2 regions of the Pantoea sp. CFCC18177 genome follow, and region 1 is predicted to be linked to the other one. Evidence: predicted binding sites of a transcription regulator. Region 1 holds the regulator's gene; the other holds the start of a gene.

Region 1 (4,214 bases):
AGGATGCTCAGGCTATACACCACCAGCAGCCATGGAAGAAGTTGCGCACCCTGATAACGATTGAGCAACGCGCGGCAGCCGAAGCCACCAATCAGAAAAGCAATGGTCTGTGGGATATAGCTCAAGCCAATGTCTGCGGGTGTTAACCCTGCTGAGGCGAGAATAAAAGGTGAACCGGTTAGCCACGCGAAAAAACTGGCAGAACAGGCTGAGTAAATCAGCACGTTGCCACTGTATACGCGGGTCTTCAGCAGCGTGAGCCAGCCAGGTTGCGCAACCTTTGCAGCCTGACCCTTTTTGCGGGCAGTCAGTTGCAGGGTGCCAATGAGCAGCAAAACGGTGATCGCTGTGAGCGCGATAAAAATACTGCGCCAATGGAAGTGTCCCATTAGCCAGGCACCCAGCAATGGGGCTAAAGCTGGCGAGAGCGCGACCAGAGGCATGATGGTGGCAAACACTTTGTTGGCTTGTGCTTTCGGGTAGCGATCCACCACCAGTGCCTGCCAGCTCACGGCCGCCGCACAGACGCCCACAGCCTGTACGAAGCGCAATGCCAGCATCAGGTTTACATCTCTTACCCACAACATGCCAAGGCAGCCCAAGGCGAAAAGTGTCAATCCTGCCAACAGAATTGGTTTACGACCAAAGCGATCCGACAAGGGGCCCCAAAACACCTGCGCACAGGCAAACCCACCGAGAAACAGGCTAAGGCTGGCGCTGATCGTACCCGGAGCCGTGGCAAAATCGCGTTGCATGTCACCAAAAGCGGGCAGATACATATCCGTGGCGAGAAAGCCGAGCATACTCAGCAAGGCAAGGTAGGGCAGAAATCCTTTTGAAGACAACATAGTGATTCTCATTGGCAGATTGAACGCCGGGGAGTGTAAAAGAGTGCGTTATGGTTTGTGAAACGCTAATATTTGCAATCTGCTGTTAAAAATTTTGAAGGCAAATCCATGTGGTCTGAGCATGCACTGGAAGTAGTAGATGCGGTGGCGCGCACCGGCAGTTTCAGCGCGGCAGCGCAAGAGTTGCATCGTGTGCCTTCTGCCGTCAGCTATACCGTCAGGCAACTGGAAACCTGGTTAGCGGTTCCGTTGTTTGAACGTCAGCATCGTGAAGTCGTCTTAACACCAGCTGGTGAGCACTTTGTCCGTGAAGGGCGATCTGTTATCAAAAAAATGCTTGCAACGCGCAGGCAGTGCCAACAGTTGGCGAACGGCTGGCGCGGACAGTTGAGCATCGCGGTGGACTGCATCGTCAAACCCCAGCGCACCCGACAACTGGTGAAAGATTTTTACCGTCATTTCCCGGATATGGAGCTGATTATCAGCTACGAAGTGTTCAACGGTGTCTGGGATGCGCTGGCCGACGGGCGTGTTGATGTCGCTATTGGCGCAACGCAGGCGGTTCCGGTTGGCGGGCGTTTCGCCTTTCAGGATATGGGGGCCTTAAACTGGCGTTGCGTTGTCAGTCCCGATCATCCGTTGGTCAACAATACAGAATTAAATGATGAAATATTGCGTGCCTGGCCATCGCTGGTGCTGGAAGATACGTCTCGCGCATTACCCAGACGTATGACCTGGACCCTGGACAATCAGCGGCGTTTGGTGGTGCCGGAGTGGGAAACCGGAATGGATTGTTTGCAGGCGGGATTGTGTGTCGGCATGGTGCCAGGGCATTTAGCGCGGCCACTGTTGGATCAAGGCACGCTGGTGGAATTGCCACTGCCGCAGCCGTTTCCTGACAGCCCTTGCTGTGTCAGTTGGTCAGAGCAGCGAGCATCACCCGCGTTGGATTGGCTTCTGGCTTATCTGGGTGATGCAGAGACGCTGAACCACGAATGGCTCAGCGAAACGCGAGGTTAGCGGCGATAGTCGCGGAATGGGCCATCGGCAACGGAGCGGCGCTCAATCAAGGTCGGTTGAACCTCAATCGTTTGTGGCTCTTCACGCTTGCTGGTGATGCGATCCAGCAACATTTCGAGCGCTTTCTCACCCAACTCAGCCTTCGGTTGGTGCACGGTGGTGAGCGCTGGTGTGAAAAAGCGCGCGTTGCGCACGTTATCGTACCCGATCACGGAAATATCTTGCGGGACGCGCAAGCCCATCTCATCGGCTGCGCAAATCGCACCCATTGCCATGATATCGCCACCACAGAATACGGCAGTTGGACGCTGTTTCTGATTCAAGATTTGTTGCATCGCCTGATAGCCTGAATCGGGTTCAAAATCACCCTGCACAATCCACTCTGGCCGCACCGTGACCCCGGCTTCATTCATTGCCTGCAAGAAGCCAGCGTGGCGTCCACCGCCCGTGTTGCGTTCAAGTTGTCCCGGGATCGCGCCAATATCGCGGTGACCACGTTCGATCAAATAGCGCCCAGCCAAATAACCGCCATGGAAAGCATTGTCCTGCACGGTATCGGTAAAGTCACCGCGCGAAGCACCCCAGTCCATCACCACCATCGGGATATTGCGATTCTCCTCCAGCATTTGCAGCAGGTCATCTGGGTATTCGGAGCACATGACCAACAGACCATCGACGCGCTTCTGCGCCATCATCGAGAGATAAGCACGCTGCTTTTGCAGGTCGTTGTGCGCATTGCCAAGGATTAATGTGTAGCCGCGCTCGAAGCAGTGATTCTCAACCGCTTCAATGATCTCAGCAAAGTAGGGAGCTTCACTTGAAGTCGCCAGCAATCCCAATGTCTTGGTGTGATTGACCTTCAAACTGCGCGCAACGGCGCTGGGGGAATAGTGCAATTCTTTAATTGCTTCCCAAACGGCGTTACGCGTCTCTTCTGCGACAAAACGCGTTTTGTTGATGACATGCGAAACCGTGGTGGTGGAGACACCCGCGCGTTTTGCTACATCTTTAATTGTGGCCATGAAAAAGGTACTCCCCGGCTTATCGCAACGTACTGATAAGTATATTGTTAAACGTTTGCGTCTGCGAAGGGTTTTGCACCCGAAAATTTGGGTCAACGCTGCCTGTTCAGGCAGGAAAAATCGCTTCAGCAGGCTGTAAATACAGCATGCGCAAAATGGGTTGCGCAACGAAAGGCGGCGATTCTAGCAAGCTGGCGCGGATAACACGAGATTTTTGCCTGACGCTGTGCGAAAATTGTTTTAACCCTAATAAAAGTGTGACTAAGGAGTAGTGATGAGTACAGATCTGAAGCTGGCCCTGATGACCACGGTTGGCGCACTGTTAATGATTATTGCGTTCAGCTTTACGGCCATCCTGCATTAAACAAAAGCGTATAAAAAAAGCCGGTGCTGTGAAAGCATCCGGCTTTTTTTATACGTTGCGCAACGACTAACGAATGGTTTTCGGCGTCATCATGCGGCGTGCACCAACATAATGCTTCTCCCAGTAATCCTCACCCAACGCACTAATCTGAATGTCTTTACCGGTGCGCGGTGACTGAATAAATTTACCGTTACCAAGGTAGACACCTACGTGATCGGCAGTGCCACGATTATTAATACGGAAGAAGACTAAATCGCCTTTTTCGAGCATCTGACGCTTAATCGGCGCGGCATCATGCAAGTGATACATCTCATTCGCAGTGCGCGGGAATTTGTATTTGACTAAATCTTTGTAGGCGTACCACACCAGACCACTGCAGTCGAAACCTGTATTCGGCGAGGTGCCACCCCACTGATAAGGTTTGCCCAACTGGCCCATCAATTTGGTCATCGCTGTTTCACGCGCCTTTTGATAACGCTGGCGGTGTGATTTGCTCATGCGAATGCCGGTCAGCTCCAGCGCTTCATCATCGACTTCACGCGTTTTTTTGGCTAAGCGTTGATGGCCATATTTCTTTGCTGGCGATTTCAGCAGGGATTTCTTACGGGTGGTTTTGTGCAGCGCGGTTTCTGTCTTGCTTTGCTTCTTCAGCTTGAGTTTTTGCACCGTAGTAGACAGGCGAGACTTTTTAGCCGTGGTTTTCACCGGACGTCGCTTGCGGCGCTCATCTTCGCGCGCGCTTTTTTTCTCAGCATTATGCAAACTGGCGTTAACAGGCGCATGCGGTGAAGCAGAGGCCACATTAACGAACAGTTGGGCGAAAGCCAGTATGATAAGCGTAATCAGTAAACGCATAGTCCGGTTACAGGTTAAGCAGTCTGATAAAAAAACAGGCCGCGGCTACGTAAGAGAAATCTGATCAACGATCAGCGCCGAAGTGATTCTAATCCACTTTTTTTC
Region 2 (4,214 bases), on a different contig from region 1:
GCTCAGTTTGTTGGATGTGGGTAGCATGCTGAAGCAGATCGGTCAGGTGCTGGCGCAGGTGAGCCAGGCGCTGGAGATCATGGTGGTGCTGGTCACCGCCTGTGGCGTGCTGCTGTTGCTGGCGCAGATTCAGGTCGGCATGCGCCAGCGCAGACAGGAGTTGGTGGTTTATCGCACGCTGGGCGCCAGCAAACGACTGCTGCGCGGCACGCTGTGGTGTGAGTTTGCCTTGCTCGGCGTGGTGTCGGGCGTGGCGGCGGCGTTGGGTGCCGAAGCGGCATTGTGGGGCTTGCAGCGCAAGATCTTTGATTTCCCTTGGGAGCCAGACTGGACGTTGTGGATCGCGTTGCCGATCTGCGGGGCGCTGCTGCTGTCAGTGTGCGGTGGCTGGTTGGGCGTGCGGCTGCTGAAGGGCAAGGCGCTGTTCAGAAGGTTTGAGGCGGCGTGATTGGTAGCTCGTCGCGTTTAATATCGAGCGTTCATGGCGGGCTAAGAATAGCTTCATGGTTCATAACGTAGCGGCGCAATTTATTGCGCATTTATCAGCGATAACGCCGCTTCAGGTTTGTGCGATAAATCGCACCGCTACAAAAAGTGCCTGCTGTTAGGGTGCTGCACAAAAACCAAAGGCCGCTTTCGCGGCCTTTTCACTTACAGCTTCTCAACCGCCCACGCAATCCCGCTGGCGTACTCTTCCGGCAGCAGCGGCACCAGCGCATTCAGCGCCGCCACAAGGCGCGGCTGATCGCTATCGGTCAGATTCAAGTGCCCAACCTTACGGCCCGGACGCACTTCTTTGTCGTACCAGTGCAGATGCACCAGCGGCTGTTGCAGCCAGGCGACATTCACATCGGTGCCAATCAGATTCACCATCACCGACGGCGCAAACACCACCGGTTTTGGCAGCGCTAAACCGAGCACCGCACGCAGATGCAGTTCAAACTGGCTGATAGACGCGCCGTTCTGCGTCCAGTGACCGCTGTTGTGCACGCGAGGTGCCAGTTCGTTGATTAGCAAACCTTCTGGCGTAACAAAACACTCCATCGCCATCACGCCGACGTAGTTCAGCTCATGCATGATCGCACCGAGCATCGCTTCAGCCTGCTGCTGCTGCGCCGCATCCGCCTGCGGGAAAGCTACGCTGGTGCGCAGAATGCCGTCCTGATGCAGGTTATGCGTCAGCGGATAGAACACCGTGGTGCCATCCTGACCACGCGCGCCAACCAGCGACACTTCACCGCTGAAGTTGATGCCCTGCTCAACGATGCATTCGCCATAGCACTCATCCGGCAGCGCGTCGGTTTCATTGGCGCGTAAACGCCACTGACCACGGCCGTCATAACCGCCGGTGCGACGTTTCACAATCGCCAGCTCACCCAGCGAGTTGAACACCTGCGGCCATTCGCTTTTATCAACCAGCAGCTGCCACGGCGCGGTTGCCAGGTTTAGCTGGTCGAGCAGCTGTTTTTGCGTCAGGCGATCGGCCAGACGCGGGAAAATATCGCGGTTCACAAAAGCAGGATGGCTCGCCAGTTCGCGCGTTAACGCGGTTTCCGGCCAGCGTTCGATCTCTGCGGTGATCACGCTTTGGGCGATAGGCAGCGCTGAAGGTTCAGCATCCAGACCCACCGGGTAGACAGCGATGCCCAGCGGTTCACCCGCCTGGCGCAACATACGGCCTAACTGACCGTTGCCGAGTACGCAAACCGGTTTCATGCATCCCCCCGCGGATCTGGGTTGTTCAGCACTTCATCGGTCTGTGTTTGACGCCAGGTCGCGAGACGCGCGGCCAGATCTTTGTCATGCACTGCCAGAATCTGTGCCGCCAGCAGGGCAGCGTTGGCGGCACCGGCTTTACCAATTGCCAGCGTACCCACAGGAATACCACGTGGCATCTGCACGATAGAGTAGAGGCTATCGACACCGCTCAGTGCGGCGCTCTGTACCGGCACGCCCAGCACCGGCACCAGGGTTTTGGCGGCGATCATGCCCGGCAAATGCGCTGCACCGCCCGCACCGGCGATGATCACATGGAAACCGTTATCTGCGGCAGTTTCGGCAAAGCTGAACAGCTTATCTGGCGTACGGTGAGCAGAGACCACTTCAACGTGGAACGGAACATCCAGGCTGTTAAGAATTTCCTCGGCGAACTGCATGGTCGCCCAGTCACTTTTGGAACCCATGACGATGGCGATACGAGCCGGGGTGGCGTTGGATGACATGTGGTCAACTCCTGTGAATAGTCGAACGAACCTGGCCGGGCGGGCAGGTAAAGAAGGGCACAGAGAATAGCATGAGATGGCAGCAAGGAAAACGGTTGCGTAGGGCGAAAACGGGCAATGATGCCCGAAATTAGAAGGGGAATTCGATCAGCTGCACGCCATCGGCATCGACCTGAATCATCGAACCGTTTTCATGCCAGGCACCGAGCACCACGCGCTGCGCGCTTTCACCTTGCACGGATAGCTGATGCACAGCCGGACGATGGGTATGCCCGTGAATCAAAATCCGCACCTGCTGACGCGTCATCGCGGCTTCCACGGCCTGCGGATTAACATCCATGATGCTTAACGACTTATGCTGATTCGCGTTTTTGCTGTCCGCGCGCATACGTGCGGCGATGCGCATACGGATGCGTAGCGGCAGGGCAAGGAACAGGCGTTGCAGCCAGCGCTGATGCACCTTCGCGCGGAAGCGTTGATAGCCCTCATCATCGGTACACAAGGTATCGCCGTGCATAATCAGCACGCGTTGGCCGTAAAGCGTCAGCACCTGTTCTTCCGGCAGCAGCGTCATGCCGCTTGCGCGGGCAAAACGTTTACCGAGCAGGAAATCACGATTGCCATGGATGAAGAATTTCGGCACCGGCAGCGCTTTTAACGCGGCGGCAATTTGCTGATGCAGCGGATTGGGATCGTCATCGCCAATCCAGGCCTCGAACAGGTCGCCGAGGATGTAAAGCGCATCACACTGCTGCGCTTCACCCTGCAAAAAATGCAGAAAACCGGCAGTAATTGCCGGTTCTTCTGTGCACAGATGCAAATCTGCGATAAACAGCGTGCGCGACATTACTCGCTAACAGTCACTTTCTGGATGACAACGTCGTCAACCGGAACGTCCTGGTGCATGCCGCTGCGGCCAGTTTTCACCGCTTTGATTTTTTCTACCACGTCCATACCTTCAACCACTTCAGCGAACACGCAGTAACCCCAGCCCTGCAGGCTTTCGTCACGGAAGTTCAGGAAGTCGTTGTCTGCTACGTTGATGAAGAACTGGGCAGTCGCGGAGTGTGGCGCCTGAGTACGGGCCATCGCCAGCGTACCTTTGGTGTTCTTCAGGCCGTTGTTGGCTTCGTTACGAATATCTTCTTTGGTGTCTTTCTGCTTCATGCCAGGCTCAAAACCGCCGCCCTGGATCATGAAACCGTTGATAACACGGTGGAAAATGGTGTTGTCGTAGAAACCTTCACGGCAGTAGTCCAGGAAGTTTTTCACGGTAGCCGGCGCTTTGTCATCGAAGGTTTTGATTACGATGTCGCCATGGTTCGTCTGGAAAGTGACCATTATATTCGTCCTGTTACGGGTGTCGTCAGTATCAACTGCCACGCCTGCATAGCGGCGGGGCATTTTTGTAGACGCCTCTTATATCACAATTTCCGATGGCTCGTCAGTAAGGCAGCCACAGAAGCTAAGCGAGCGATGCACAACTGAGAAAAATACGGCACAATGTCGAGCTACGCTGGAAAGGCGTATCCCGCAAACGTAAATAACGGAATCGTTCAATGCTGAAGATCTATAACACCCTGAGCCGTCAGAAAGAGGAATTTAAACCGATCCACGCTGGTCAGATCGGCATGTATGTCTGTGGAATTACGGTTTACGACCTCTGTCATATCGGTCATGGGCGTACCTTCGTGGCATTTGATGTGGTGTCGCGTTATCTGCGCTATGTGGGCTATCAGCTCAAGTATGTGCGTAACATCACCGATATTGATGACAAGATCATCAAACGTGCAAACGAGAACGGCGAAAGCATCGAAACGCTGACCAACCGTATGATCGGCGAAATGCACAAAGATTTTGACGCGCTGGGCATTCTGCCGCCGGACCTGGAGCCACGCGCGACACGCCATATCCCAGAAATTATCGAAATGGTTGAGCGTTTGATCGAACGTAAGCACGCTTACGTGGCGGCGAACGGCGACGTGATGTTCG

What was found. Region 1 encodes PurR, which represses purine synthesis genes. Its sites were predicted from a motif close to CANGCAAACGTTTGCNTG; they were not measured.
Region 2: purE (5-(carboxyamino)imidazole ribonucleotide mutase) is a predicted target of PurR. The motif match lies at 2,307-2,324, and genes of this name have one in related genera.

Annotation. Positions count from the first base shown of each region.
Region 1 covers NZ_JBNBPL010000030.1:51,317-55,530, forward strand. Annotated here, with positions in the region: gene punC (purine nucleoside transporter PunC) at 1-848, opposite strand, end outside; gene punR (DNA-binding transcriptional activator PunR) at 957-1,868, shown strand; gene purR (HTH-type transcriptional repressor PurR) at 1,865-2,890, opposite strand; gene cydH (cytochrome bd-I oxidase subunit CydH) at 3,165-3,254, shown strand; gene ACPUC8_RS22845 (C40 family peptidase) at 3,321-4,109, opposite strand.
Region 2 covers NZ_JBNBPL010000010.1:149,550-153,763, reverse strand. Annotated here, with positions in the region: gene ybbP (putative ABC transporter permease subunit YbbP) at 1-448, shown strand, start outside; gene purK (5-(carboxyamino)imidazole ribonucleotide synthase) at 652-1,716, opposite strand; gene purE (5-(carboxyamino)imidazole ribonucleotide mutase) at 1,713-2,222, opposite strand; gene lpxH (UDP-2,3-diacylglucosamine diphosphatase) at 2,353-3,069, opposite strand; gene ppiB (peptidylprolyl isomerase B) at 3,069-3,563, opposite strand; gene cysS (cysteine--tRNA ligase) at 3,782-4,214, shown strand, end outside.